DNA from 3 places in the Rossellomorea sp. GAMAL-10_SWC genome. Region 2 is predicted to be linked to each of the others. Evidence: a T-box and tRNA genes for the amino acid it is inferred to sense, from the RefSeq annotation. Region 2 holds a T-box; the other regions hold tRNA genes.
What was found. A T-box is a leader RNA that pairs with one kind of tRNA and senses whether it is charged. The one in region 2 lies ahead of tyrS (tyrosine--tRNA ligase), so its partner is inferred to be a tRNA-Tyr.

Region 1: it encodes a tRNA-Tyr, which carries the amino acid that the T-box ahead of tyrS (tyrosine--tRNA ligase) is inferred to sense. The anticodon was not compared.
Region 3: it encodes a tRNA-Tyr, which carries the amino acid that the T-box ahead of tyrS (tyrosine--tRNA ligase) is inferred to sense. The anticodon was not compared.

The regions. Positions count from the first base shown of each region.
Region 1 is NZ_CP144911.1:4,179,314-4,189,684, forward strand. It holds gene glmM (phosphoglucosamine mutase) at 1-457, opposite strand, end outside; gene V5E38_RS20210 (CdaR family protein) at 471-1,760, opposite strand; gene cdaA (diadenylate cyclase CdaA) at 1,753-2,571, opposite strand; gene rocF (arginase) at 3,159-4,058, opposite strand; tRNA gene V5E38_RS20225 (tRNA-Ala) at 4,298-4,373, opposite strand; tRNA gene V5E38_RS20230 (tRNA-Gly) at 4,394-4,468, opposite strand; tRNA gene V5E38_RS20235 (tRNA-Lys) at 4,485-4,557, opposite strand; tRNA gene V5E38_RS20240 (tRNA-Gln) at 4,586-4,660, opposite strand; tRNA gene V5E38_RS20245 (tRNA-Tyr) at 4,669-4,753, opposite strand; tRNA gene V5E38_RS20250 (tRNA-Val) at 4,772-4,847, opposite strand; tRNA gene V5E38_RS20255 (tRNA-Glu) at 4,858-4,932, opposite strand; tRNA gene V5E38_RS20260 (tRNA-Thr) at 4,949-5,021, opposite strand; tRNA gene V5E38_RS20265 (tRNA-Asn) at 5,035-5,109, opposite strand; rRNA gene rrf (5S ribosomal RNA) at 5,121-5,236, opposite strand; rRNA gene V5E38_RS20275 (23S ribosomal RNA) at 5,355-8,292, opposite strand; rRNA gene V5E38_RS20280 (16S ribosomal RNA) at 8,446-9,995, opposite strand; gene V5E38_RS20285 (hypothetical protein) at 10,347-10,371, opposite strand, start outside.
Region 2 is NZ_CP144911.1:3,349,894-3,360,264, forward strand. It holds gene V5E38_RS16585 (hypothetical protein) at 1-73, opposite strand, end outside; gene V5E38_RS16590 (YdcF family protein) at 208-789, opposite strand; gene V5E38_RS16595 (hypothetical protein) at 980-1,114, opposite strand; gene nhaC (Na+/H+ antiporter NhaC) at 1,172-2,551, opposite strand; gene V5E38_RS16605 (GNAT family N-acetyltransferase) at 2,571-3,017, opposite strand; T-box leader at 3,085-3,328, opposite strand; gene tyrS (tyrosine--tRNA ligase) at 3,333-4,589, opposite strand; T-box leader at 4,656-4,887, opposite strand; gene V5E38_RS16615 (LemA family protein) at 5,075-5,650, shown strand; gene V5E38_RS16620 (TPM domain-containing protein) at 5,647-6,372, shown strand; gene acsA (acetate--CoA ligase) at 6,419-8,137, opposite strand; gene V5E38_RS16630 (GNAT family N-acetyltransferase) at 8,317-8,949, shown strand; gene V5E38_RS16635 (acetoin utilization AcuB family protein) at 8,985-9,626, shown strand; gene V5E38_RS16640 (acetoin utilization protein AcuC) at 9,626-10,371, shown strand, end outside.
Region 3 is NZ_CP144911.1:1,337-11,707, forward strand. It holds rRNA gene V5E38_RS00005 (16S ribosomal RNA) at 1-294, shown strand, start outside; rRNA gene V5E38_RS00010 (23S ribosomal RNA) at 448-3,385, shown strand; rRNA gene rrf (5S ribosomal RNA) at 3,507-3,622, shown strand; tRNA gene V5E38_RS00020 (tRNA-Asn) at 3,633-3,707, shown strand; tRNA gene V5E38_RS00025 (tRNA-Ser) at 3,712-3,803, shown strand; tRNA gene V5E38_RS00030 (tRNA-Glu) at 3,827-3,901, shown strand; tRNA gene V5E38_RS00035 (tRNA-Val) at 3,911-3,986, shown strand; tRNA gene V5E38_RS00040 (tRNA-Met) at 4,151-4,227, shown strand; tRNA gene V5E38_RS00045 (tRNA-Asp) at 4,231-4,306, shown strand; tRNA gene V5E38_RS00050 (tRNA-Phe) at 4,315-4,390, shown strand; tRNA gene V5E38_RS00055 (tRNA-Thr) at 4,423-4,495, shown strand; tRNA gene V5E38_RS00060 (tRNA-Tyr) at 4,506-4,590, shown strand; tRNA gene V5E38_RS00065 (tRNA-Trp) at 4,596-4,669, shown strand; tRNA gene V5E38_RS00070 (tRNA-His) at 4,685-4,760, shown strand; tRNA gene V5E38_RS00075 (tRNA-Gln) at 4,841-4,915, shown strand; tRNA gene V5E38_RS00080 (tRNA-Gly) at 4,921-4,995, shown strand; tRNA gene V5E38_RS00085 (tRNA-Cys) at 5,001-5,071, shown strand; tRNA gene V5E38_RS00090 (tRNA-Leu) at 5,086-5,169, shown strand; tRNA gene V5E38_RS00095 (tRNA-Leu) at 5,263-5,345, shown strand; gene V5E38_RS00100 (hypothetical protein) at 5,550-5,846, opposite strand; gene queG (epoxyqueuosine reductase) at 6,330-7,454, shown strand; gene V5E38_RS00110 (amidase domain-containing protein) at 7,532-8,446, shown strand; gene trmL (tRNA (cytidine(34)-2'-O)-methyltransferase) at 8,509-9,003, shown strand; gene V5E38_RS00120 (PrkA family serine protein kinase) at 9,441-10,371, shown strand, end outside.

The sequences.
Region 1 (10,371 bases), 830 kb from region 2:
AATAATCACTAACTTGACATAAATCATTTCCAGTTGGTCTTGGTAGATGATCAACTTCTGCATCCATTAGCTCTTCAATTTCATCTTCTTGCTCATCCAACAATTTAAAACCGTCTGGACCAAAAAACTTAATCCCATTATCTGCAACAGGATTATGTGAAGCTGAAATCATAACACCCGCTTGTGCTCCAAGTGCTTTTGTTAAATAGGCAACACCTGGAGTAGAAATAACACCTAATCTCATAACTTCAGCACCAATTGATAATAAACCTGCAACTAGTGCTCCTTCAAGCATATGTCCTGATACACGTGTGTCACGCCCAACAATTATTTTAGGTTTGACATTGTTTTTAGTTAATACATAACCGCCACAGCGTCCAATTTTATATGCTAATTCAGGAGTTAACTCTTTATTTGCAACTCCTCGTACACCATCAGTACCAAAATATTTACCCATTTTAACTCTCCTTCTAATTCGATGACTGTCCTACATCGCCTGAATTCTCATTTTCATCAGTTTGAGCAGATTTTTTATCAGTAATTTCAATCGTTATTGTATCAAACTCTAAACTATATATAACTCCTTTAGGGCCGGTAATAGTAAGCGCTACATCTCTAGTTCCTGGATCTAGTCCATTAACTTTTGCTGTAATATTTAAATCGCTTGGATTAATCGCATCCAAGTCATCCTTAAATCCCTTAGCAGTAACTACTACTTTTCCTAATGGAGGCTTAGTAAACTTATATTCAAATTGATTATTTTCACCCACTAAATTAATAGGGATATTACTAAATTTCTTTTCCGTTTCTTGATCAAAATTAACGTCTACATTAATCGTGCTAGAGTCAACTCTAAATGCTCCATTTGGCGTAGGTACATTAACTTCATATGTACCACTTTGATTAAATGAAGATATGTCAACTGGCACTTCTATAGGACCGTTAAACTTGTCCAACCAATCTTTAGACGCATAAATTCTTATTGCATCAACTTTACTAGCAAGACTACTTAGTTTTAAACCATCCTTAAGTGTTCCTGTTTGCACTAACTTAATCGGGAAGCTAGCACTTTCAGAAACAATAGGGACAGTTACTTCAACTTTTCTTGGACTTGTAGTGAACGGAAGTTGAACACCTTTTTTATTGTATAATCTAACAGGTAACACCTGACTAAATGTCTGATTCGCATCAGTAACATCCACACCAACAGTTGCATATGCCACTTGTGAAACTTCATCTCTTGATCCTACTATTGTCACTAAACCAGGTTTAACAATTGCATTTTCTGTCTTATAGCCATGTTTAATCCTTTTTTCATTTAGATAGACAACTTTAACTGAAACTGCTTTTTCAATTTTTTCATTAATTGTCACTCTAACTGTTCTTGGTTTAATAGTTGCCTTTATTTTATCTGAAATATTTCTAATTTTTAAAGGAACTTCATATGTACCTAAAGCATAAGAAGTTAGATCCAAATATACTTCAAAATCCTTCTTCATTTCAGCAGTTTTTACAATACTATTTGGTCCATCTAATTGCACTGAAACATTCTTTGGAATTCCAGTTACAATTAGATTACGTTGATCGTAAATAGGTGTCACTGGTACGTCTCGCACTAATTCTTTATTATTAACAAACGGTATGTCTCCTAATCCCGATGTACTTGATTGTGGAACTAGATTGACAGACATGAAAAGTAATAATGTTACTAGTAAAGCGATTCCTCTTAATATCCAACGATTATCCATAAAATTATCCATTACGTTTCACCTTCCAATTCCATTTAGATGTAGTGGACTCTTCTGGTGATTTTAGTTCAGTATTTAATAAGTTTATAAGCTCGTCTTTTGATAATTCTCTATATAGGTTTCCATTCCTTGCTACTGAAACTGCACCTGTTTCCTCAGAAACTACTATCGTAATACTGTCAGTAACTTCACTGATACCGACTGCTGCTCGATGTCTCGTTCCTAATTCCTTTGAAATAAATGCACTCTCAGACAAAGGTAAATAGCAGGCTGCTGCTGTTATCTTTTCACCTTGTATAATTACCGCTCCGTCATGTAGTGGTGTATTTGGTATAAAGATATTAATTAATAATTCTGATGATAAATTAGCATTCATACGAATACCAGACTCTATGTAGTCACCCATACCTGTTTGTCTCTCAAATGAAATAAGTGCACCTATTCTTCGTTTAGCCATGTATTCAGTGGCTTTTGCAATGTTCTCAACAATATCATTTCGGTCATTAATCCCACTACCTGTCGTTCTAGAGAAGAAACGGCCACGTCCAAGCTGTTCTAGTGCTCTCCTTAATTCTGGTTGAAAGATAATAATAACCGCCAAGAATCCCCATGTTAATGCTTGATCCATTAAAAATTGTAAAGTATGCAAGCCAAATAGGCTGCTTAATACTTTTACGACAATAATGATTGTTACACCTTTTAAGAGTTGGACTGCCTTCGTCCCTTGAATAATGATAATTAATCTATATATAACAAACCAGACTATTAGGATATCTAATCCATTCTGTAAATACTGTAAAAAATTTATATGTAAAGAAGGCATCTTTTACCCTCCAAATTCTATAGAATAAAACTGTATCTTGAGTATTATACCATATTTTTGCAATACACAAAATTTGTGAGTTATTAATTATATTAACAATACTTTAACGACTATTTTAGTTATATTAAACAAAATTACAGAATTATATATGTTGTTATCTAAATTCGTAGAAGAATAACCAACAATTATTTCTTTCTTGAAGGACAGTCCCAAACGGTTTTTATAAAAACAAAAAAGCTAGCGAATGCTAGCTTCTTGTAGTTGAAAAACAACCTAGTCAATTATATAGAAAATTTTCGTAAAAGGAGTAGAGTGATGTTGATTTCCACTACAGGATGCTCGCTTTCCATGGGGCGAGACCTATCCCATAGGAGTCGAGCATCCTTTCGTTCCAATCAACTTATTCATAAAAAAAGTCTGCATTAAATATCTAATCAAATACCCTTTACTTAGTGTAATCTAACATTTGTTTATAAATCAGTTTGTAGGTGGTCAATTAAGATCTAAGCATTGTAATCAATAGCCATAATTTGTTTGAACATTGACTACGCAACTTTAATCTCTCTTTAGTGAATTTTATTTAATAATTATAGTAACTTCTCACCTAATAATGAGCCTATTAATGCAACGGCTACGATTGCTGTTCTATTTCTTTCGTCTAAAATTGGATTAACTTCTACGAATTCAATAGAAGTAATGATATCAGCATCAGATAACATTTCCATTGCTAAGTGACCTTCTCTATAAGTGATTCCTCCAGGAACAGGTGTGCCCACTCCAGGAACGTGAATTGGATCTAATCCATCAAGATCTAATGATAAGTGTACACCGTCACACCCTTTTAAGTGGTCAATGCTTTCTTCCATTACTTTTGTCATTCCTAATTTATCAATTTCATGCATTGTATAAACTTTAATTCCTAATTCTTTAATAATTGCTCTTTCACCTTCATCAAGATCACGTGCGCCAATAATGATCACGTTCTCTGGTTTTACTTTAGGGAAGTAACCACCTATTTTCGTTAATAAATCGTGGCCATGACCTAAAGAAACAGCTAATGACATACCATGAATATTACCAGAAGGAGATGTTTCAGCAGTATTTAAATCTCCATGTGCATCAAACCAAATTAATCCTAGATTATTATAATGTTTTGATACACCTGCTAATGTACCGATTGCAATACTATGATCACCGCCAAGTACTAGTGGCATTCTATTTCTTTTAATAACTTCATCTACTTCAGCAGCAAGCTTTTCACATGTTTCTTTTACAGATTTTAAGTTCTTTAAATTATGTTCTGAATTATCTTCTTTAACAGGTGTACGTTCTACTAAAATATCGCCTAAGTCTTCTACTTGATAAGACATTCTTTCAATACGTTCGTGTAATTGTGCATATCTAATTGCACTTGGTCCCATATCTACTCCACGTCTAGTTTGTCCTAAATCTAGTGGTACTCCAATAATTGAAATATCTTTTAACATTTTTATTTCCCCCATCTATGAATTCATAAAAGAAAACGCTTACTTGATTTTGAAAAAATATAATTTTTTGGCTGTTAAAGTTATTAATTATATTAATAGTTTAAATCTTTTGAAACAAATGGGTCAACTCGACATTTTTTTGTATACATATGCATTTTTAGCTTTTGAATTACTATATCATATGATTATATACAACAAAAAACCTTAGTCAAATGACTAAGGTTTAACTTTATGTATATTGGTGGAGCCTAGCGGGATCGAACCGCTGACCTCCTGCGTGCAAGGCAGGCGCTCTCCCAGCTGAGCTAAGGCCCCACTATTTATGTATATGCGAATGGAGCGGAAGACGGGGCTCGAACCCGCGACCCCAACCTTGGCAAGGTTGTATTCTACCACTGAACTACTTCCGCACATAAAAAAAAAGAGTGAGCCATGAAGGATTCGAACCTTCGACCCTCTGATTAAAAGTCAGATGCTCTACCTACTGAGCTAATGGCTCGTAATAAAATTACGATAAAATAAAAAAATGGCTGGGCTACCTGGATTCGAACCAGGGCATGACGGAATCAAAATCCGTTGCCTTACCGCTTGGCTATAGCCCAACAATAAATGGTGGAGGGGGACGGATTCGAACCGCCGAACCCACAGGGAGCGGATTTACAGTCCGCCGCGTTTAGCCACTTCGCTACCCCTCCGGTATTTATTAAATTAGATGGTGGAGGATGACGGGCTCGAACCGCCGACCCCCTGCTTGTAAGGCAGGTGCTCTCCCAGCTGAGCTAATCCTCCGTAATATAAATGGTGACCCGTACGGGACTCGAACCCGTGTTACCGCCGTGAAAGGGCGGTGTCTTAACCGCTTGACCAACGGGCCAGTACAACTTTTCCTAAGCTTCCAACCGGGCTCGAACCGGTGACCTCTTCCTTACCATGGAAGTACTCTGCCTGCTGAGCTATGGAAGCATTAAGTTAAAAATGGCTCCGCAGGTAGGGTTCGAACCTACGACCACTCGGTTAACAGCCGAGTGCTCTACCACTGAGCTACTGCGGAATAAACTTAAAACCAAGCGACGTTCTACTCTCACAGGGGGAAACCCCCAACTACCATCGACGCTGAAGAGCTTAACTGCCGTGTTCGGTATGGGAACGGGTGTGACCTCTTCGCTATCATCACTTGATTCATTTTATTTAGGACATTAATTATTATATCAAATTTCATTTAAAAGTCAATAACTTTTATGAATTTTTTTATAAAACTTATACCCTCAAAACTAGATAATGTCATTATCAAACTTGTTAGTTAAGTCCTCGACCGATTAGTATCAGTCAGCTCCACGTGTCACCACGCTTCCACCTCTGACCTATCAACCTGATCGTCTCTCAGGGGTCTTACTAGCTTAACGCTATGGGAAATCTCATCTTGAGGGGGGCTTCATGCTTAGATGCTTTCAGCACTTATCCCTTCCACACATAGCTACCCAGCCATGCTCTTGGCAGAACAACTGGTACACCAGCGGTGTGTCCATCCCGGTCCTCTCGTACTAAGGACAGCTCCTCTCAAATTTCCTGCGCCCACGACGGATAGGGACCGAACTGTCTCACGACGTTCTGAACCCAGCTCGCGTACCGCTTTAATGGGCGAACAGCCCAACCCTTGGGACCGACTACAGCCCCAGGATGCGATGAGCCGACATCGAGGTGCCAAACCTCCCCGTCGATGTGGACTCTTGGGGGAGATAAGCCTGTTATCCCCGGGGTAGCTTTTATCCGTTGAGCGATGGCCCTTCCATGCGGAACCACCGGATCACTAAGCCCGACTTTCGTCCCTGCTCGACTTGTAGGTCTCGCAGTCAAGCTCCCTTATGCCTTTACACTCTTCGAATGATTTCCAACCATTCTGAGGGAACCTTTGGGCGCCTCCGTTACTCTTTAGGAGGCGACCGCCCCAGTCAAACTGCCCACCTGACACTGTCTCCGAGCCGGATCACGGCTCTAGGTTAGAATTTCAATACAGCCAGGGTAGTATCCCACCGACGCCTCCACCGAAGCTAGCGCTCCGGCTTCTCAGGCTCCTACCTATCCTGTACAAGCTGTACCAAAATTCAATATCAAGCTGCAGTAAAGCTCCACGGGGTCTTTCCGTCCTGTCGCGGGTAACCTGCATCTTCACAGGTACTATAATTTCACCGAGTCTATGGTTGAGACAGTGCCCAAATCGTTACGCCTTTCGTGCGGGTCGGAACTTACCCGACAAGGAATTTCGCTACCTTAGGACCGTTATAGTTACGGCCGCCGTTTACTGGGGCTTCAATTCAGAGCTTCTCCCGTAAGGGATAACCCCTCCTCTTAACCTTCCAGCACCGGGCAGGCGTCAGCCCCTATACTTCGCCTTGCGGCTTCGCAGAGACCTGTGTTTTTGCTAAACAGTCGCTTGGGCCTTTTCACTGCGGCTCTCCCGGGCATACACCCAAAAGAGCACCCCTTCTCCCGAAGTTACGGGGTCATTTTGCCGAGTTCCTTAACCATAGTTCTCTCGCTCACCTTAGGATTCTCTCCTCGCCTACCTGTGTCGGTTTGCGGTACAGGCACCTATTTCCTCGCTAGAAGCTTTTCTTGGCAGCGTAGAATCAGGAACTTCGGTACTATATTTCCCTCGCCATCACAACTCAGCCTTATGATGTGCGGATTTGCCTACACATCAGCCTAATTGCTTGGACGCGCATATCCAGCAGCGCGCTTACCCTATCTTTCTGCGTCCCTCCATTGCTCAAACGGAAATGAGGTGGTACAGGAATATCAACCTGTTGTCCATCGCCTACGCCTGTCGGCCTCGGCTTAGGTCCTGACTAACCCTGGGAGGACGAGCCTTCCCCAGGAAACCTTAGGCATACGGTGGACGGGATTCTCACCCGTCTTTCGCTACTCATACCGGCATTCTCACTTCTAAGCGCTCCACCAGTCCTTACGATCTAGCTTCAACGCCCTTAGAACGCTCCCCTACCACTGATACCATACGGTATCAATCCGCAGCTTCGGTGATACGTTTAGCCCCGTTACATTTTCGGCGCAGAGTCACTCGACCAGTGAGCTATTACGCACTCTTTAAATGGTGGCTGCTTCTAAGCCAACATCCTGGTTGTCTAAGCAACTCCACATCCTTTTCCACTTAACGTATACTTTGGGACCTTAGCTGGCGGTCTGGGCTGTTTCCCTCTTGACCACGGATCTTATCACTCGTAGTCTGACTCCTATGGATAAGTCATTGGCATTCGGAGTTTGACTGAATTCGGTAACCCGTTGGGGGCCCCTAGTCCAATCAGTGCTCTACCTCCAAGACTCTAACACATAAGGCTAGCCCTAAAGCTATTTCGGGGAGAACCAGCTATCTCCGAGTTCGATTGGAATTTCTCCGCTACCCACACCTCATCCCCGCACTTTTCAACGTGCGTGGGTTCGGACCTCCATTCAGTGTTACCTGAACTTCATCCTGGACATGGGTAGATCACTCGGTTTCGGGTCTACGACCACGTACTATATCGCCCTATTCAGACTCGCTTTCGCTGCGGCTCCGTCTCTTCAACTTAACCTTGCACGGGATCGTAACTCGCCGGTTCATTCTACAAAAGGCACGCCATCACTCGTTAACGAGCTCTGACTATTTGTAAGCACACGGTTTCAGGTTCTCTTTCACTCCCCTTCCGGGGTGCTTTTCACCTTTCCCTCACGGTACTGGTTCACTATCGGTCACTAGGTAGTATTTAGCCTTGGGAGATGGTCCTCCCAGATTCCGACGGAATTTCACGTGTTCCGCCGTACTCAGGATCCACTCAAGAGGGAACGAGGTTTCAACTACAGGGTTTTTACCTTCTTTGACGGACCTTTCCAGGTCGCTTCATTTACCCCGTTCCTTTGTAACTCCGTATAGAGTGTCCTACAACCCCAAGAGGCAAGCCTCTTGGTTTGGGCTATCTTCCGTTTCGCTCGCCGCTACTCAGGAAATCGCTATTGCTTTCTATTCCTCCAGGTACTTAGATGTTTCAGTTCCCTGGGTCTGTCCTCAGTACCCTATGTATTCAGGTAAAGATACTACTCCATTACGAGTAGTGGGTTTCCCCATTCGGAAATCTCCGGATCAAAGCTTACTTACAGCTCCCCGAAGCATATCGGTGTTAGTCCCGTCCTTCATCGACTCCTAGTGCCAAGGCATCCACCGTGCGCCCTTTCTAACTTAACTAATTTTAAAACTAATTGAATTAAACTTACGCAGTTTAATGAATGACATTATCTAGTTTTCAAGGTACAAAGTTGAGAGTGAACTCTCAAAACTAAACAAAACAATGAAGAAACATTTTCATACATGAACCATCGGTTCATGATGTCTCCATAGAAAGGAGGTGATCCAGCCGCACCTTCCGATACGGCTACCTTGTTACGACTTCACCCCAATCATCTGTCCCACCTTAGGCGGCTGGCCCCTAAAAGGTTACCCCACCGACTTCGGGTGTTACAAACTCTCGTGGTGTGACGGGCGGTGTGTACAAGGCCCGGGAACGTATTCACCGCGGCATGCTGATCCGCGATTACTAGTGATTCCGGCTTCATGTAGGCGAGTTGCAGCCTACAATCCGAACTGAGAATAGTTTTATGGGATTAGCTCCACCTCGCGGTCTTGCAACCCTTTGTACTATCCATTGTAGCACGTGTGTAGCCCAGGTCATAAGGGGCATGATGATTTGACGTCATCCCCACCTTCCTCCGGTTTGTCACCGGCAGTCACCTTAGAGTGCCCAACTAAATGCTGGCAACTAAGATCAAGGGTTGCGCTCGTTGCGGGACTTAACCCAACATCTCACGACACGAGCTGACGACAACCATGCACCACCTGTCACTCTGTCCCCGAAGGGAAAGCCCTATCTCTAGGGTTGTCAGAGGATGTCAAGACCTGGTAAGGTTCTTCGCGTTGCTTCGAATTAAACCACATGCTCCACCACTTGTGCGGGCCCCCGTCAATTCCTTTGAGTTTCAGTCTTGCGACCGTACTCCCCAGGCGGAGTGCTTAATGCGTTAACTTCAGCACTAAAGGGCGGAAACCCTCTAACACTTAGCACTCATCGTTTACAGCGTGGACTACCAGGGTATCTAATCCTGTTTGCTCCCCACGCTTTCGCGCCTCAGCGTCAGTTACAGACCAGAAAGTCGCCTTCGCCACTGGTGTTCCTCCAAATCTCTACGCATTTCACCGCTACACTTGGAATTCCACTTTCCTCTTCTGCACTCAAGTTTCCCAGTTTCCAATGACCCTCCCCGGTTGAGCCGGGGGCTTTCACATCAGACTTAAGAAACCGCCTGCGCGCGCTTTACGCCCAATAATTCCGGACAACGCTTGCCACCTACGTATTACCGCGGCTGCTGGCACGTAGTTAGCCGTGGCTTTCTGGTTAGGTACCGTCAAGGTGCCAGCTTATTCAACTAGCACTTATTCTTCCCTAACAACAGAGCTTTACGACCCGAAGGCCTTCATCGCTCACGCGGCGTTGCTCCGTCAGACTTTCGTCCATTGCGGAAGATTCCCTACTGCTGCCTCCCGTAGGAGTCTGGGCCGTGTCTCAGTCCCAGTGTGGCCGATCACCCTCTCAGGTCGGCTACGCATCGTCGCCTTGGTGAGCCGTTACCTCACCAACTAGCTAATGCGCCGCGGGCCCATCTGTAAGTGATAGCCAAAGCCATCTTTCAATAAAGGAACAGGAGTTCCTTTATGTCATCCGGTATTAGCTCCGGTTTCCCGAAGTTATCCCAGTCTTACAGGTAGGTTGCCCACGTGTTACTCACCCGTCCGCCGCTAACTAACGGGAGCAAGCTCCCATTAGTCCGCTCGACTTGCATGTATTAGGCACGCCGCCAGCGTTCGTCCTGAGCCAGGATCAAACTCTCCATAAAAGTTAAGTTTAAATCTTGTATTGCTCAAAAAACTAATAATTGACGTTTACTTCATGTTTTGTTTAGTTTTCAAAGTTCACTTCATCGCTCGTAAGCGACTTTTTAATATTACCATTTCGTAATATAGTCTGTCAACATTTTTTAAAAATTATTTTTTAATTTGTTGAATCAGTTCTTGTTGTCGTTGAAGACAAGAAATAATATACCACGTATTCAAATATAACGTCAACACAAAATATGATTTTTTTAAAAATCTTTTTCATGGACTAAATGAACAAGCCTCCTACTAATTGCGAAAATGGAAAGCAATTATACTTTTTACACTCTACACCATTATTTAAGTGAATCCTCTCACAGCGGTAATCTATTATACACT
Region 2 (10,371 bases):
TAACTGCTTCAACTGTTAAAAACTGAGTACTAGAATGTCTTCTTAATACGCCAGTTGATAAAAATTTTGCCATCAACGTCACTCCTTTCATATTATTTGGACAAGCAAATCCATATAATATAAAATGTTTCAATCAGTAGAAATGAAACGGACATTGGTACAAATTAAATAATAGTTTTTATAAAAATGATAGATTGCCTAAAATGATTAAATTTGTTTATAGTAAATAGCTTTTAAAATAGATAAACATTCTCTTAAATATGCTGTTGGTATGATTACTTTTGGTGTTTTTGCAGGAAGACCGACTACATTTAACCCTTGTTTTTTAGCCAATTTTAAAGATCTAAATAAATGATAATCATTTGAAACAACGACTCCTTGAGCTTGATCATTGTGAATGAGTTTTTTTGAGAATTTCATATTCTCGTATGTATTAGTTGATAAATCTTCTTTAATGATTCGATCTTCTGCAATTCCTAATTTGATTAATTCAACCCTCATACATTCAGCTTCTGATATCAATTCATCATGACCTTTTCCACCTGAAACAATAATTTTTGCACTTTTATTTTCCTTAGCATATTTTGCTGCTGTTTCAATTCGATAACGTAAAGCTCTAGTAGGCTTATCTTTTTTCAAACCAGCACCTAAAACAATAACATAATCGGCGTTTTTAGGTACTTTATGCTGATATTGCAAAAAGCTATTTACACCGATAAAAACGATACAGAATACATAGCTTAGTATCCCAATAATTATTATATATGTAATTATTTTAAAAACGCTCATTAGCTTTATCCCCTTAAATAAAATTACTTTAACTTTTATTTTATCTAATAATTAAGTGGATTTCACTAAAATTTGGAATATTCCACAATTCTTTAACATTATTTCAGACCGTAAATAAAAAATCCCCTATACGAAAAGAAATGCTTGTCCTTTCTTTCGTATAAGGGATTGTTTCAAATTATTTATTCAATTATCTAGGATACTTATCGCCCATAGGATTATGTTGATCCTTCGAAAGTCTCTTTTGATGTGCTTTCGTTTTCGCATCTACATGATTTGCATCACTAGGACGATTTTTCTTTGAACCACCTGCTGCATGACTCATTTTTTTCCCTCCATTAACCAGTTCGTACAAAAACTAGTTTACGTAGAAATAATTTGTTTATGCTACTTTTCTTGAACTTTCACCTTTATTTTCAACTTCTAATCCTTTACCCAATAAAGCAGCTAACATACTGAATAGTGGTGTAATAAATAGGACGAACGAAAACGGTAAGTAATCAATAACCGGTACTCCTAATGTTGAAGCAAAAAACGCTCCACTTACACTCCAAGGAACGATTGGATTAAAAAGAGTTCCTCCATCTTCTAATGCACGTGATAAGTTTTTAAGTGGAATATTTTTTTTGATAAATACATCCTTTAATAATTGCCCAGGAAGTAGAATTGATAAGTATTGTTCACCTGTTAAAAGATTTACACTCATTGCAGATAATGTACTTGCAATAACAATATTCCCTTTACGTTTCAAATTAGATAATGATTTTATTAATGTCTCGAATACACGTAGCTCTTGTAATAATCCGCCTAAAGCAAGTGCAATAAAAATTAATGACACGGACCACATCATCGATTGTAATCCTCCACGGTTAACAATCGAATTAAGCATTTCATTTCCTGTATCCGTTTGGAATCCATTTTGTAATGTTGTAAACACTTTTGCAAGTGTAATATCCTTTTGAATGAAAAATGCTAAAACTAATGAACTAACAATACCCGCCGACATTGTTGGTAAAGTTGAAAAACCTCTAAATGCCATAATAAATACAATTAAACATGGGATTAATAATAACGGATTCACTTCAAAGCTAGATGAAATTGCTTTTTTCATTTCTGTAACCTGCGCCATATCTGTATTTCCATGACCCATACCGATGATTAAAAATAAAATAACTGTAACAATTAATGCTGGAATTGTTGTATATGCCATATGTCGAATATGTTCATTAACCTTTATTCCTAAAATGCTTGGAACAAAATTCGTTGTATCTGAGATTGGTGACATTTTATCACCAAAGCACGCTCCACTAATAATTGCACCTGCTGCAATTGCTGGTGGAATCCCCATAATATGAGCGATTCCCATTAACGCTACACCGACTGTAGCAATAGTAGTAAATGTACTACCTGTAAAACTAGCAACAATGATTGTAATAAAAATTGCACTGATCGCAAACCATTTAGCTGAAAGAACAGAAATTCCGTAAAATAATAAAGTTGGTACCGTACCACTTAGCATCCAAGAACCGATTAATAGACCGATCATCATTAAGATTAATGTAGGAGACAACCCATTTTGAATACCCTTTTTCATCCCATTTTCAATCTGTTCCCATTTAAATCCTTTAAATAATCCAAATACAGCTAAACAAACCACACATAAAAGAAGCGGAATTTGTGGATCTGATTTTAATATAACTAGACAACTAGACATAATAACTGCAAACAGTACGATTAACGCACCTAATTCAATATTTTTCATTTTATATACTCTCCCTTATTTATACATCCATATATACGTGTTCACGAAACTTTACGAACCCAAGTTTCTCATAAAAGCTTCTTGCATTTTTATTGTCGATCCAGTAATCTAGCTCAATTCTTGAAAGATTATTCTCACGAGCAAAAGAAGCAATTTTATGGATTAAGAATGAACCGTATCCCTTATTTCTTTTTTCTTCATTAATACTTATCTGATGAACATACCCTAATCGAAAAGCCTTTTTTATCGGTCCTTCAGGTATATTTTTTATTTCAATCCAAGCATAACCGACTAATTCTTCGACATCTTTAACGACGAAAAAATGATGCTTTGGTTTATCAACTACACTCTTGAAAAACTCAGTTATTTCAGCCGAATTATGAACTTTAAAAAACTCTGGAAATAAATCAGCATGTAGGTTTTGAACACCTTCGTTAAGTTTTGCCAATATTCGGTAATCTCTCATTGCAACTATCTCCATAATTTTCACCCTTTCAAAAAAAGCCAATAAAAAATCGAGGCCCCCTATTAAAAATAGGGACGACCTCGATCGCGTTACCACCCTAGTTATAAGAAATCAATACTTATAAAAGAAAAATTCCTTATCACTCGAATCTGTAACGTAGATTTACGTTCTTCCCTTCATTAGATCTACTAACTACGAAAAGAAAACTCCCGAAATGTAATTCATTTGATTGTGTAGACGAGTTTTCACCAACCACTCGCTCTCTGAACTACTACCAATCAAACTACTGCTTTTTCGTTCACTGTTTGTTCAAAATTATAATGTAACCAAGTGGTATTTCTTCTTACCACGACGGATAATAATAAATTGCTCTTCAATTGCATCTTGTTTAGTTAAGACAGTTGCAACGTCCTGTATACGATCTCCATTTACATAAACCGCACCGTTTTGTACATCTTCACGTGCTTGACGTTTTGATGGAGAAATTTTTGCTTCAACTAGTAAGTCTACTAATCCTTTTTCTGCTTCACTTAAATTAAATGAAGGTACGTCTTTAAAACCTTGTTTGATTTCAGCAGCAGTTAATTCTTTTACAGATCCACTAAATAATGCTTCTGTAATTTTAATCGCTTGATCAAGAGCTGCTTCACCATGAACTAGTTTTGTTACTTCAGCAGCTAATGCTTTTTGAGCAACACGTTGTTCAGGTGCTTCATTAAATTGTTTCTCAAGCTCTAAAATTTCTTCTTTCGTTAAGAAAGTAAAGTATTTCAAGTATTTAACTACATCACGGTCATCTGTATTAATCCAGAATTGGTAGAATTCGTATGGAGTTGTTTTTTCAGGGTCTAACCAAACTGCTCCGCCTTCTGTTTTACCAAATTTAGAACCATCAGCTTTTGTTACTAAAGGTACTGTAAGACCAAAAGCTTTTGAATCTTCTTCTGTCTTACGTATTAATTCCATACCCGCTGTAATATTACCCCATTGGTCACTACCACCAATTTGTAATTTACAGTTATGGTCTTGGTATAATTTTAAGAAATCATATGATTGTAAAATCATGTAACTAAATTCAGTAAATGAAATACCTGCTTCTAATCGAGATGCAACTGAATCTTTAGCTAGCATGTAGTTTAATCCGAAGTTTTTACCGATGTCACGTAAGAATGTAATAACATCTAATTCACCTGTCCAATCAAAGTTATTAACTACTTTAGCAGCATTTTCACCTTCGAAGTTTAAAAATGGGAGTAATTGTGTACGAATTCGTTCACTGAACATTTTTACTGTTTCAGTAGTATTTAGCGTACGTTCTGCCTTCTTACCACTTGGATCACCGATCATTCCAGTTGCTCCACCTACTAAACCAATCGGTTTATGACCTGCAACTTGAAATCTCTTTAACATTAACACTGGTAATAAGTGACCAATGTGTAAGCTATCACCAGTTGGGTCAAAACCACAATATAATGAAACAGATTCTTCGCTTAATAATTTTTGTAAACCTTCTTCATCTGTCATTTGATTAATTAATCCACGAAATTCTAAATCTTGTAAGATATTTTCCATTTTTAGCCCACCCCTTCTATGCTCTATACGTCGTTTAAACAAAACAAAAAGTCCCTACTGATAAACAGTAGGGACGAATAATTATAATCGCGGTACCACCCTAGTTGTAGCTAATAAAACTAGCTACCTCTCATACAATTAACGGCTGTTAACCGTTCTAATCCTAATTTGCTTTAAACAAATTTCGAAAAAGAATGCTCCAGGGTGTAATTCATGTCAATGTCTGTGCTAATTCTCACCAACCATTAGCTCTCTGATCCAATACCATTCACACTACTAAGCCTTTCAACGCTCACTATTAAAATGTTATGAAACATTTATATCACAAATAAATCGTTTAAGTCAAATAGATAATTAAATTTTTATTAATTTTATTTAAATTGTCATTCAATATTTGAATAAAAATGCTTTATATCAAATAATATGGTTAAATATTAATACTAACATCTTTAAAAATACATATTTTGGAAATGGAGTGTTTTTTCTTGAAGAATAAAGGAATATGGATTGCTTTAATTATTGTAGTCGTTCTAATCTTTATGGGTGTAGGAAGCTATAATAGCTTTGTGACTCAGGAAGAAAATGTAACAAATAAAATGTCGCAAGTTGATAACCAACTAAAACGTCGTTCAGATTTAATACCAAACTTAGTAAATACAGTAAAAGGATATGCTACACAAGAGAAAGATGTGATTGCTTCAGTAACAGATGCACGCGCAAAATTAGCTGGTGCTCAAACAACTGCTGATAAAAGTAAAGCTGATGCAGAATTGTCTGGAGCGCTAAGCCGTCTATTAGTAGTGGTTGAAAACTATCCAGATTTAAAATCAAATCAAAACTTCCAAGCATTAATGGATAGCCTTGAAGGAACTGAAAATCGACTAGCCATTGCTCGTAAAGATTATAATGATGCAGTAACGGTTTACAACCAAAAAATCAAAAAATTCCCGGGTGTACTAGTAGCTGGACCTTTTGGATTCGAGAAAAAGGATTACTTTGAAGTATCTGAAAAAGATAAAGCTACACCTGAGGTTGACTTTAGTGGCGATGGTAATAAATGAGAAAATTTCTCTCATCAATTTTCCTAATAGGATTTCTTTTTTCATTTGCTACAGGAGCAAATGCTGAAATTAAAGTCCCTTCTCAAGTAGGAGACATTTATGTACAAGATTATGCAAATGTTCTTAACAGAGAAGATACACAAACTCTAATTCAATTAGGGAAAAAATTAGAAGACACTACCTCCGCTCAACTTGCGGTATTAACAATTCCAAGTCTGGAAGGAAACGATATTAAAGAATATGCTAATACAGCATTTCGTAAATATGGTTTAGGTAATAAAGAGAAAAATAATGGTGTTCTTTTGTTATATGCTAAAAAAGACAGACAAATAAGGATCGAAGTTGGATATGGTTTAGAAGGAGTTGTAACAGATATTAGATCTGGTAACATTTTGGACCAGAACGCTATTCCATATTTGAAAAAAGGTGAAGAATCCCTTGCATTAACAAACACATATAAATCTCTATATAATGTTATTTTAAATGGCTCTGAACAAACTGGTCATTCTAAAACAAGTAATTTATGGGCCACTTTAAAAGTATTCATCATCATTGCGATTGTAATCGCGGTCATCATCATTGATATGATTTTCTTTAATGGTGTACTTACTTATTTCATTTTAAATTTATTACCTGCACTATTAAACTCATCAGGTGGCGGTGGTCCAAGAGGCGGTGGCGGAGGAAGCTCTGGCGGTGGTGGCTCCGATCGAAAATTTTAGAACAACAAAAAAACCATTGGATTTTTTCCCAATGGTTTTTTTGTTATTAATCTTCCATCGTTGATAAATCACCAGTTGGAAGGTCTAACTCCCATGCTTTTAATACTCTTCGCATAATTTTTCCGCTTCGAGTTTTTGGTAATTTATCACGGAATTCAATTTGTCTAGGTGCTGCATGAGCTGCTAGTCCTAGTTTTACAAAGTTACGGATTTCTTCTTTCAATTCATCTGAAGCAACATAACCATCTCTTAACGCAACAAATGCTTTAATAATCTCACCTCTTACAGGATCTGGTATACCAATTACACCAGCTTCTGCAATCGCAGGATGCTCGACAAGCTTACTTTCTACTTCAAATGGACCTACTCTCTCACCAGAAGTCATAATTACATCGTCTACTCGACCTTGGAACCAGAAATATCCATCCTCATCCATATAAGCTGAATCACCTGAAACATACCACTCATCATTTAAGAAATATGATTGAAATTTTGGTTCATTATTCCAAATTGTGTTCATCATCGATGGCCAACCCTTTTTAATTGCTAGATTTCCCATCGTATATGGAGCAACTTCATTACCGTTATTATCAACAATTGCTGCCTCGATTCCAGGGAATGGTTTACCCATTGAACCTGGGCGAATTGGCATACATGGATAGTTACAAATTAATGAAGCTCCAGTTTCCGTCATCCACCAATTATCATGGATTCGTAAATTAAATACTTTTGCTCCCCAACGGACTACCTCTGGATTTAAAGGCTCACCAACACTTAAAATATGTCGAAGTGAACTTAAATCATACTTCTTAATAATGTCTTCCCCTGAACCCATAAGCATACGGAACGCTGTCGGAGCACTATACCAAACCGTTACGCCGAATTCTTGAATTGTTTCATACCAAGCATCTGGACTGAAACGCCCTCCTAATATCACGTTAGAAGCACCATTTAACCAAGGTCCAAAAATACCGTATGAAGTTCCAGTTACCCAACCTGGATCTGCTGTACACCAATATACATCATCGTTTTGAAGATCCGTCACCCATTTACCAGTTTGATAGTGTTGAATCATCGCTTGTTGAACGTGAAGTACACCTTTTGGTTTTCCAGTTGACCCTGAAGTATAATGTAAAATTAAACCATCATGACGATTTAACCATGTAAGCTCAAAATCTGATTTCGCTTCTTTAAAACGAGCTTTAAAATCTACAAATTTACCGCCTTCCTCAACGTCATCACCGATAAGGAAGATTGTTTTTAACGCAGGTAGATCATTAACTGGAACACGTGATAATAATTCTGGTGTTGTGACTAACACCTTTGCCTCACTATCCTCTAAACGATCCTTAACAGCGCCTTCCATAAATGCCTCGAATAAAGGTCCAACAATAGCACCTAATTTTAAAGCCCCTAAAAGTGCAAAATACAATTCTGGTTGACGAGGCATGAAAATAAATACTCGATCACCTTTTTCAACGTCACCGAATTGTTTTAAAACATTTGAAGCCTTATTTGAATTATTTTTCATTTCTTCAAACGTATATTTTTCATTTCGCTTATCATCTTTGTAATACAAAGCAATTTTATCTTTTCGATCAGAATTTGCATGACGATCGATCGCTTCAAAAGCCATATTATACTTTTGTGTTGTATACCAAGAAAACTCTTTTTCTACATCTTCCCACTTAAAATTTTTATAAGTTTCATCATAGTTTTTTAAATTAAATTGTCCGTTTTTTACAGGAAGCGCTTCCACCTTCATATAAATCCCTCCTTGATATTCTCTACTATCATTATACAATGATAAGATTTAATTTTCAGTATTTTTAATAAATTACCCATTTATATGTATTAGACACATACTGTTTTTTTTCCTGTATGTCTTTCCTGCATTTTTTAGTATGATTATTAAAAGGTGTTTTCTAAAGGGAGTGAGAAATATTGGATCACCCAAAAAAATATTTTTCAAAAACAATCCAAACTGTGCATGGTGAATTAATTATAGAGGGACCGGTCGAATCTGCCTTACTTGAAACATATCATTTTCATGAAAATTTAACATCTTTTAGACAACCAGCACAGCAACATAAAGCAATTGTTGAAATCGCTAGTTTACCTGAAGCTAGAATTATTATTGCTAGACTTAATCAAACAATAGTAGGTTACGTAACTTATTTATATCCAGACCCACTTGAGAGATGGTCAAAAACAACTCTAGAAAATTTAATCGAGCTTGGAGCAATTGAGGTAATACCTGAATTCCGCGGTTTTTCAGTTGCTAAAAATATGTTAATTCTCTCAATGCTAGATGATGCAATGGAAGACTATATCATCATCACAACAGAGTATTATTGGCATTGGGATTTAAAAGGTACTGGTTTAAATGTATGGGAATATCGAAAAATGATGGAAAAAATGATGAATGCCGGTGGACTCATTCAATTTGCAACTGATGATCCTGAAATCTGTTCCCATCCAGCAAACTGTTTAATGGTAAGAATGGGAAAACGAGTAACAACTGAAGAAATTCAAGCATTTGACGCACTACGCTTTTTACAAAGATATATGTACTAATTGAACTTTAATCTCGAAAGGTAGGATTCAAAATAATGCTTATTCAAGATATTATGCGCAGTTCAAACATTACTTTAAAAAAAGAAAATACAATCGGTGATGCAGTAACCATTTTTCGAACAGGTGATGTACGTCATATTCCAATCGTTAATGAAGATAATCAAGTTGTTGGAATCATTTCTGATCGAGATGTACGCGATGCTTTACCTTCAACACTTTTTCCACAAGCATTTTCATCTGTACTTGAGGTTCCTGTTGAAAAAATTATGACGACTAATGTCATTACTTGCAGTCCAATTGACTTTGTTGAAGAAGTAGCAACTTATTTCTATCAATATAAAATAGGCTGTTTACCTGTCGTATCTAGCGGAAAGTTAATAGGAATTGTGACCGAAATTGATGTATTACACACTCTAGTAACGTTAACAGGTGCATATCAACCTAGCTCTCAAATAGAAATATTAGTCCATGATCATCCAGGCATTTTAAGTGACGTTGTTAACGTATTTTCAAAAGAAAACATTAATATTGTAAGTGTCCTTGTTTACCCTGCAAAAGAAGTGGATCATAAGGTTCTTGTATTTAGAATTCAAACGATGAATCCACTTTCGATTATTCAAACTTTAAAAACTGAAGGATATAAAATTCTTTGGCCAAATGAAGCGAGTGAATCATGATGAAAAAGGATGCATACTTAGTATATAGCGAAAAATACCATGCCTATCAATTCAACGAAAAACATCCATTTAATCCGATTCGCTCTCAATTGGTTTATGATCTATTAACATCTAGTAATCTATTAAATGATGCTGATATTATTCCACCAAGATTAGCAACTGATGACGAACTGCTCCTTTTTCATGATTTACAATTTATCGAACAAGTTAAAAAAGCAAGCCGAGAACCAGTTAGTGCAAATATCGCTGAACAATTTGGACTTGGAACTGAAGATACACCCATTTTTAAAAATATGCACGAGGCCAGTTCTTTAATTGTTGGCGGCACTTTAACAGCAGTAGATGCCGTTCTAGAAGGAAAATCCAATCATGCTTTTAATTTAGGTGGTGGACTACATCACGGTTTTAAACGAAAAGCGTCTGGTTTTTGTGTTTATAATGACTGCGCAATCGCCATAAAATATATTCAACAAAAATACGGTATAAAGGTGTTATATGTAGATACGGATGCACACCATGGAGACGGAGTTCAGTGGGCATTTTATGATGACCCGACTGTTTGCACACTCTCAATCCATGAAACTGGTAGATATCTATTTCCAGGTACAGGTGCGGTAACCGAAAGAGGGCAAGGCAAAGGCTTCGGATACTCATTTAACATTCCAATTGATGCATTCACCGAGGACGAATCATTTCTATTAAGCTATAAAAAAGCAATAAACGATATAGCTCAATACTTCAAACC
Region 3 (10,371 bases), 1.6 Mb from region 2:
AAAGGGTTGCAAGACCGCGAGGTGGAGCTAATCCCATAAAACTATTCTCAGTTCGGATTGTAGGCTGCAACTCGCCTACATGAAGCCGGAATCACTAGTAATCGCGGATCAGCATGCCGCGGTGAATACGTTCCCGGGCCTTGTACACACCGCCCGTCACACCACGAGAGTTTGTAACACCCGAAGTCGGTGGGGTAACCTTTTAGGGGCCAGCCGCCTAAGGTGGGACAGATGATTGGGGTGAAGTCGTAACAAGGTAGCCGTATCGGAAGGTGCGGCTGGATCACCTCCTTTCTATGGAGACATCATGAACCGATGGTTCATGTATGAAAATGTTTCTTCATTGTTTTGTTTAGTTTTGAGAGTTCACTCTCAACTTTGTACCTTGAAAACTAGATAATGTCATTCATTAAACTGCGTAAGTTTAATTCAATTAGTTTTAAAATTAGTTAAGTTAGAAAGGGCGCACGGTGGATGCCTTGGCACTAGGAGTCGATGAAGGACGGGACTAACACCGATATGCTTCGGGGAGCTGTAAGTAAGCATTGATCCGGAGATTTCCGAATGGGGAAACCCACTACTCGTAATGGAGTAGTATCTTTACCTGAATACATAGGGTACTGAGGACAGACCCAGGGAACTGAAACATCTAAGTACCTGGAGGAATAGAAAGCAATAGCGATTTCCTGAGTAGCGGCGAGCGAAACGGAAGATAGCCCAAACCAAGAGGCTTGCCTCTTGGGGTTGTAGGACACTCTATACGGAGTTACAAAGGAACGGGGTAAATGAAGCGACCTGGAAAGGTCCGTCAAAGAAGGTAAAAACCCTGTAGTTGAAACCTCGTTCCCTCTTGAGTGGATCCTGAGTACGGCGGAACACGTGAAATTCCGTCGGAATCTGGGAGGACCATCTCCCAAGGCTAAATACTACCTAGTGACCGATAGTGAACCAGTACCGTGAGGGAAAGGTGAAAAGCACCCCGGAAGGGGAGTGAAAGAGAACCTGAAACCGTGTGCTTACAAATAGTCAGAGCTCGTTAACGAGTGATGGCGTGCCTTTTGTAGAATGAACCGGCGAGTTACGATCCCGTGCAAGGTTAAGTTGAAGAGACGGAGCCGCAGCGAAAGCGAGTCTGAATAGGGCGATATAGTACGTGGTCGTAGACCCGAAACCGAGTGATCTACCCATGTCCAGGATGAAGTTCAGGTAACACTGAATGGAGGTCCGAACCCACGCACGTTGAAAAGTGCGGGGATGAGGTGTGGGTAGCGGAGAAATTCCAATCGAACTCGGAGATAGCTGGTTCTCCCCGAAATAGCTTTAGGGCTAGCCTTATGTGTTAGAGTCTTGGAGGTAGAGCACTGATTGGACTAGGGGCCCCCAACGGGTTACCGAATTCAGTCAAACTCCGAATGCCAATGACTTATCCATAGGAGTCAGACTACGAGTGATAAGATCCGTGGTCAAGAGGGAAACAGCCCAGACCGCCAGCTAAGGTCCCAAAGTATACGTTAAGTGGAAAAGGATGTGGAGTTGCTTAGACAACCAGGATGTTGGCTTAGAAGCAGCCACCATTTAAAGAGTGCGTAATAGCTCACTGGTCGAGTGACTCTGCGCCGAAAATGTAACGGGGCTAAACGTATCACCGAAGCTGCGGATTGATACCGTATGGTATCAGTGGTAGGGGAGCGTTCTAAGGGCGTTGAAGCTAGATCGTAAGGACTGGTGGAGCGCTTAGAAGTGAGAATGCCGGTATGAGTAGCGAAAGACGGGTGAGAATCCCGTCCACCGTATGCCTAAGGTTTCCTGGGGAAGGCTCGTCCTCCCAGGGTTAGTCAGGACCTAAGCCGAGGCCGACAGGCGTAGGCGATGGACAACAGGTTGATATTCCTGTACCACCTCATTTCCGTTTGAGCAATGGAGGGACGCAGAAAGATAGGGTAAGCGCGCTGCTGGATATGCGCGTCCAAGCAATTAGGCTGATGTGTAGGCAAATCCGCACATCATAAGGCTGAGTTGTGATGGCGAGGGAAATATAGTACCGAAGTTCCTGATTCTACGCTGCCAAGAAAAGCTTCTAGCGAGGAAATAGGTGCCTGTACCGCAAACCGACACAGGTAGGCGAGGAGAGAATCCTAAGGTGAGCGAGAGAACTATGGTTAAGGAACTCGGCAAAATGACCCCGTAACTTCGGGAGAAGGGGTGCTCTTTTGGGTGTATGCCCGGGAGAGCCGCAGTGAAAAGGCCCAAGCGACTGTTTAGCAAAAACACAGGTCTCTGCGAAGCCGCAAGGCGAAGTATAGGGGCTGACGCCTGCCCGGTGCTGGAAGGTTAAGAGGAGGGGTTATCCCTTACGGGAGAAGCTCTGAATTGAAGCCCCAGTAAACGGCGGCCGTAACTATAACGGTCCTAAGGTAGCGAAATTCCTTGTCGGGTAAGTTCCGACCCGCACGAAAGGCGTAACGATTTGGGCACTGTCTCAACCATAGACTCGGTGAAATTATAGTACCTGTGAAGATGCAGGTTACCCGCGACAGGACGGAAAGACCCCGTGGAGCTTTACTGCAGCTTGATATTGAATTTTGGTACAGCTTGTACAGGATAGGTAGGAGCCTGAGAAGCCGGAGCGCTAGCTTCGGTGGAGGCGTCGGTGGGATACTACCCTGGCTGTATTGAAATTCTAACCTAGAGCCGTGATCCGGCTCGGAGACAGTGTCAGGTGGGCAGTTTGACTGGGGCGGTCGCCTCCTAAAGAGTAACGGAGGCGCCCAAAGGTTCCCTCAGAATGGTTGGAAATCATTCGAAGAGTGTAAAGGCATAAGGGAGCTTGACTGCGAGACCTACAAGTCGAGCAGGGACGAAAGTCGGGCTTAGTGATCCGGTGGTTCCGCATGGAAGGGCCATCGCTCAACGGATAAAAGCTACCCCGGGGATAACAGGCTTATCTCCCCCAAGAGTCCACATCGACGGGGAGGTTTGGCACCTCGATGTCGGCTCATCGCATCCTGGGGCTGTAGTCGGTCCCAAGGGTTGGGCTGTTCGCCCATTAAAGCGGTACGCGAGCTGGGTTCAGAACGTCGTGAGACAGTTCGGTCCCTATCCGTCGTGGGCGCAGGAAATTTGAGAGGAGCTGTCCTTAGTACGAGAGGACCGGGATGGACACACCGCTGGTGTACCAGTTGTTCTGCCAAGAGCATGGCTGGGTAGCTATGTGTGGAAGGGATAAGTGCTGAAAGCATCTAAGCATGAAGCCCCCCTCAAGATGAGATTTCCCATAGCGTTAAGCTAGTAAGACCCCTGAGAGACGATCAGGTTGATAGGTCAGAGGTGGAAGCGTGGTGACACGTGGAGCTGACTGATACTAATCGGTCGAGGACTTAACTAACAAGTTTGATGATGACATTATCTAGTTTTGAGGGTACAAAAATTATTATAAAAAACTTTGAAAAAGTCATTGACTTTCGAATGAGATATGATATAATAGTTATTGTCCTTAAGGAATTGAATCAAGTGATGATAGCGAAGAGGTCACACCCGTTCCCATACCGAACACGGCAGTTAAGCTCTTCAGCGTCGATGGTAGTTGGGGGTTTCCCCCTGTGAGAGTAGAACGTCGCTTGGTTTATGATTATTCCGCAGTAGCTCAGTGGTAGAGCACTCGGCTGTTAACCGAGTGGTCGTAGGTTCGAACCCTACCTGCGGAGCCATTTTGGAGAGCTGTCCGAGTGGCCGAAGGAGCACGATTGGAAATCGTGTAGGCGGGTAACCCTGTCTCAAGGGTTCAAATCCCTTGCTCTCCGCCACATGTTTTCAGGACTATTATACTGGCCCGTTGGTCAAGCGGTTAAGACACCGCCCTTTCACGGCGGTAACACGGGTTCGAGTCCCGTACGGGTCACCATTTTATTACGGAGGATTAGCTCAGCTGGGAGAGCACCTGCCTTACAAGCAGGGGGTCGGCGGTTCGAGCCCGTCATCCTCCACCATCTAATTAAATTCTTATTATCGCGGGGTGGAGCACGAACGAATATGCTTCGAAGAAATTACTTCAGCATACCAATCGAGCTGCTACTTGCAATAACATCCTGAGATTGGGATGGTCTTAACGAAATACAGTTTATGGATCTATAAAAAATAGAATCCACATTATCGCGGGGTGGAGCAGTCTGGTAGCTCGTCGGGCTCATAACCCGAAGGTCGCAGGTTCAAATCCTGTCCCCGCAACCAAATGGTCCCGTGGTGTAGCGGTTAACATGCCTGCCTGTCACGCAGGAGATCGCCGGTTCGATCCCGGTCGGGACCGCCATTTAAGATGGCTCGGTAGCTCAGTCGGTAGAGCAGAGGACTGAAAATCCTCGTGTCGGCGGTTCGATTCCGTCCCGAGCCACCATCTTAAAATAGATAACAAGTAATTATTATTAAGCCGACTTAGCTCAATTGGTAGAGCAACTGACTTGTAATCAGTAGGTTGGGGGTTCAAGTCCTCTAGTCGGCACTCTTTAATCGGAGGGGTAGCGAAGTGGCTAAACGCGGCGGACTGTAAATCCGCTCCCTGTGGGTTCGGCGGTTCGAATCCGTCCCCCTCCACCATTTATAGGGGCATAGTTTAACGGTAGAATAGAGGTCTCCAAAACCTTTGGTGTGGGTTCGATTCCTACTGCCCCTGCCAAATAATACAATAATGGCGGTCGTGGCGAAGTGGTTAACGCATCGGATTGTGGTTCCGACACTCGTGGGTTCGATTCCCATCGGTCGCCCCATTTAAATTATTGTAACGATTTTTCAAGTGAGTAATATAATTTATAGTAAATTGAATATAGTATATAAAGTTCTTAATTAATGGGCTATAGCCAAGCGGTAAGGCAACGGATTTTGATTCCGTCATGCCCTGGTTCGAATCCAGGTAGCCCAGCCATTTATGCGGAAGTAGTTCAGTGGTAGAATACAACCTTGCCAAGGTTGGGGTCGCGGGTTCGAACCCCGTCTTCCGCTCCAAGTATGGCGGTATAGCCAAGTGGTAAGGCAGAGGTCTGCAAAACCTTTATCATCGGTTCAAATCCGGTTACCGCCTTTTAATTTACTTCTGCCGGGGTGGTGGAATGGCAGACACACAGGACTTAAAATCCTGCGGGGGTTGACCCCGTGCCGGTTCGAGTCCGGCCCTCGGTATCATTAAACCTCTTACTTTTGTAAGAGGTTTTTAATTACAGATTTGAATGGACAATTTGTCTTTCATATATTATAATTATTTTATAACTTTTTGGCGGTGTGGTGGAATGGCAGACACGCCTGACTCAAAATCAGGTATCTTCACGGATGTGCAGGTTCAAGTCCTGTCACCGCTATATTGAATGAAGGGAAGAGGATTTTGCAGAGATGCAGAATCCTTTTTTTGTTTAGAAAGTAAGTGTTAGGAAAAAAGATTAGAGTCTTCATCTGATATAATATAATCGTATTCATTTTGGGATCAGCACAAAGAAAGGCAGCGAACATAGTTATAGTCGCTGCCTTTCTTTATGTGACTACTATTCATTTAGCAGTGCATATCATTACATCTTTACATACTTACGTTTTTGCTTAGCAGCAAGCCAATCAAATTGTTTTGGTTTTCTTTTATTTGCTAAAGTAACTACTAAGCCTGTTGTTGCTATTAGAAGGCTTGCAGCAGCTACTTTAATAGTAAATTGTTTTGCATTTTTTAATTTCTCATTATTGTATCGATCAAGTTCTTTAAGTGTATCCTGTGTAAAATCAATTCTGTCGTTTGTTTCTTCAATCAAACTACAGACACCTTCGAAACTTTCAACCAAAGGATTTTTTTCTTCATTTACCAAAGGATCTGTCATAGTTATTCTCCTCCTAAATTTAACCTATAAAGAAGAATTCTATGGGAAAATTCATTATACCTTCATTCAAATTTCTACAAATCTTTTAATATCCTCTATAATTAGTTAATTAATTAAAGTTCTGATGAATATTGATCTTTTTCTTATTCACGTCATCCGCTATTTTTTAAGTGCTATAATCATGTTAGAACTCTTTCGACAAAAATTGATTTTATTCTTGAATTTATGACATATTTATGATAAATTTAATTACAAGTTCATTAAAAACCTACTAAATACAGATTGCATTTGTATTAGTAGTAAAGCACTTATAACTTGATAACAACGCAGTGTATTGATTCATTCGAAGAACGATACATTGCGTTTTTTTATATTAAAAAGTCTATTATTAGAGGCTTTTGTGACATAATTAGATAAAGAAATAATTTTCTGACTAGAATAGAAAATATAATTTGTAAATTAACAGGCAGTTAGGTGATTCTTGTGAATATAAAAGAATTTCAAAAAGAATTGATTTCATATAGTAAAGAAATTGGAATAGATAAGATTGGATTTACGACTGTAGATCCATTTTTAACATTAAAAAATCGTCTATATAGGCAGCAGGAATTAAATTATCAATCGGGCTTTGAGACAAAGGATATTGAACGAAGAGTAGATGCCAGAAAAATTATGACAGAAGCTAATTCAATTCTTGCAATTGCGCTAGCTTATCCATCTAAATTGAAAAATCCTCCTAAAAGTAAAAAAGGATCTACAAGGGGGATTTTTTGTAGGGCTTCATGGGGGGAAGATTACCATGTAGTTGTAAAAAAGAAATTACTTCAGCTTGAGTCATTTATTTTATTACATTATCCAAATGCAAAGGTTCAGTCGATGGTCGATACCGGTGAGCTTGTAGATCGAGCTGTAGCTGAGCGAGCAGGTATAGGTTGGAGTGCTAAAAATTGTTCAATTATTACGCCAGAATTCGGTTCTTATGTGTATTTAGGGGAAATGATTACCTCATTACCTTTTGAACCAGATTCGCCTATTGAGGAACAGTGTGGAGAGTGTACAAAATGCCTTGATGTTTGTCCGACAAGTGCAATTGTTTCTCCAGGGCAATTAAATGCTAAAAATTGTATTGCTTTTTTAACACAATCAAAAGAGATGATTCCTGTTGAGTTTCGAAAAGAGTTGGGAAATCGTATATATGGGTGCGATACATGTCAGACAGTTTGTCCTAAAAATAAAGGAATTAATTTTACTCATCATATTGAGATGGAACCTGATCCAGAAACTGTAAAACCTTTATTACGCTCTGTATTAAAGGTAAGTAACAGAGAGTTTAAAAGTCAGTTTGGCCAAATGTCTGGATCATGGAGAGGAAAGAATCCTATTCAGCGTAATGCTATCATTGCTTTAGCACATTTTAAAGATGAATCGGCATTAGATGATTTAAAGGAATTAGCGAAAAAAGATGCAAGACCAGTAATTAGAGGTACAGCTATTTGGGCTATTTTTGAGATTGAGGGAAAGAACAGTACACCATTTATTGAAAGTTGTTTGCAAAAAGAGCAAGACGAGATTGTATTAAATGAAATTAATGCTGTTCTATCAAAGTAAGCAATATTGAGTGGTATAATCTCTTATTTTTCAACATCGTATAGAATAAGAATATATGTTGAAAAAGGGGGATTATCTTGTTTAATCGTGAACTTTTAGAGTGTTATTTAAAAGAACGATTACATCTTTATTTTGGTGAAGGACATCGAAGTCATCCTATTCAAAAAAAAGAATATCAGGCAATCAGACGTAAAGTTGAATTATATAATAAGCGTAATATTTCATTAGTGAAAGTATATGGAAATCTTGATGTAAACAATATTTGGACTGATCAGGACGTAACGTATATAAATTATACATTCCATACGCGATATTTTTTAAAGCAAAATGATTTATATTTTGAAGAGGATCAACATGAAAGACAGATCGCTATTGAAAATAATGAAATCTTATATGACATACCATTCCCAATTGATAATCAAGTTGAACATTTTGAACTTGAAGAAGACGATTTAGGTGAAAATGAATCATTGGATCGAAATAACAGATATAACCGATTTAATGCTGTTAAATATGCTGAAACCTGGTGGGATGGCCATAATAAAGAATATCCATTGTATGCAAATGATTGTACTAATTTTATATCTCAATGTTTAAGGGCTGGAGGCATTCGAATGGTTGGAATGCCAAAACCCGGGACAGGGTGGTGGTATAGAAATCATTCTAATAGTAGTTATAGCTGGAGAGTTGCTCACGCATTAAGAAGATTTTTACCTTCGCCTAAAACTGGAATTAAAGCAGAAGAGGTGCCTTCTCCAAAAGATCTTACATTGGGGGATATTATCGTATATGATTTCGAAGGTGATGGAGTATGGAATCATTGTACGATCGTTGTTGCTAAGGATGAAAATGGTGAACCGTTAGTGAATGCACATACTGTCAATAGCCGTAAAAGATATTGGTCATACTATGATTCTTCTGCTTTTACGGAGAATATTAAGTATAAGTTTTTTCACTTCGTTGATGACTTTTCTAACCCTCCAGTGGAATAATACCTTATTAATTACGAATTTGGTATAATATAAAGCATTGAAACAATATAGAGGTGAAAAAGATGGGAATACACGTTGTATTATATCAACCACAAATTCCAGCAAATACAGGAAATATTGCACGTACTTGTGCAGGAACAGATACAAGTTTGCATTTAATTCGTCCGTTAGGTTTTTCAACTGATGATAAAATGTTAAAAAGAGCTGGTCTTGATTATTGGGAGCATGTAGATATACATTATCATGATTCTTTAGACGATTTATTTGATAAATATAAAGACGGGAAATTTTACTTTATAACTAAATTTGGGGAAAAAACATATTCAAACTTTGATTATACAAATTTAGATGAAGAGATTTTCTTTGTATTTGGTAGAGAAACAACAGGGCTTCCGAAAGAGTTGATTGAAAAAAACATAGAAACTTGTTTACGTATACCAATGACAGATCATATTAGATCTCTAAATTTATCAAATACAGCTGCAATTTTAATTTACGAAGCTTTACGTCAGCAAGATTTCCGTGAGCTGTTAAAGGTAAAGGATTATTCTAAATAAAAAAGTCACCATATTAATGGTGATTTTTTTTATTAATTTAAGATTTTATCAAAGAGTAAGCAAATAAAAAAGATGCTTCCATTAGAACGGTCTAAATAAAAATTAAGATCCGCGTCTAGAAGCATCCTTAAAAAAATATTATCTGTTTTTCAGTCCAGGTTTGTCATTATAGCCGCCTGTGAAAATTGCTGCTAAGAATGATGCTGTAACTAATAAAATTAATACTAGTCTCATCAGTATGTATCCTCCCAATTGAAAAATTCCCAACACCCTAAACCTTATTATACAAAAAAAACATAGAAATATGAAAGTAAAATTATGAGAATTGAATTTCGATAAAATATATTTTCCTACTCAAAGATATAGCATGAGTACGGACATCCTTGCATATCCTTTAATAATCTCTCTTACAGATGAGAAGAAGGAGGTACTTGTCCATGGATATTTTAAAGAAACTTGAGCAGCACCGGGACATGGAACAAAGATTGAAATGGGAAGGCACTTTTGCTGAGTATCTTGAAATGCTAAAAGAGGAGCCCTTGGTTGCACAAACTGCACATTCTAGAATTTATAATATGATTAAAGACGCAGGTATTGAAGAAGTGAATGGTAAAAAAACCTACAGTTTCTTTAATAACAACCTATATGGATTAGAAGAAGCGCTAGAGAGACTCGTGGAAGAATATTTCCATCCTGCTGCCAAGAGATTAGATGTAAAAAAACGTATTTTATTATTAATGGGTCCTGTAAGTGGTGGTAAATCTACACTGGTAACGATGTTAAAAAGAGGCTTAGAAAATTATTCAAGGTCTGATCAAGGAGCAATCTACGCTATTAAAGGTTGCCCAATGCATGAAGATCCATTGCATTTAATTCCTAACCATTTAAGAGATGATTTTTTCAATGAATATGGAGTTCGAATTGAAGGAAATCTTTCACCTTTAAACTTAATGAGACTTGAACAAGAGTTTGGTGGAAGAATAGAAGATGTTATGGTAGAAAGAGTATTCTTATCAGAGGATCGTCGAGTTGGTATTGGTACTTTTAGCCCGTCTGATCCAAAATCTCAAGATATTGCAGATTTAACAGGAAGTATTGATTTTTCAACAATTGCTCAATTTGGATCAGAGTCAGATCCACGTGCCTACCGGTTTGATGGTGAGTTAAATAAAGCAAACCGTGGAATGATGGAATTCCAAGAGATGTTAAAATGTGATGAAAAGTTTTTATGGCACTTATTATCCCTGACACAGGAAGGAAACTTTAAGGCAGGGCGTTTTGCATTGATTTCTGCGGATGAATTAATCATTGCTCATACGAATGAAACAGAGTACAGATCTTTTATTAATAATAAGAAGAATGAAGCAC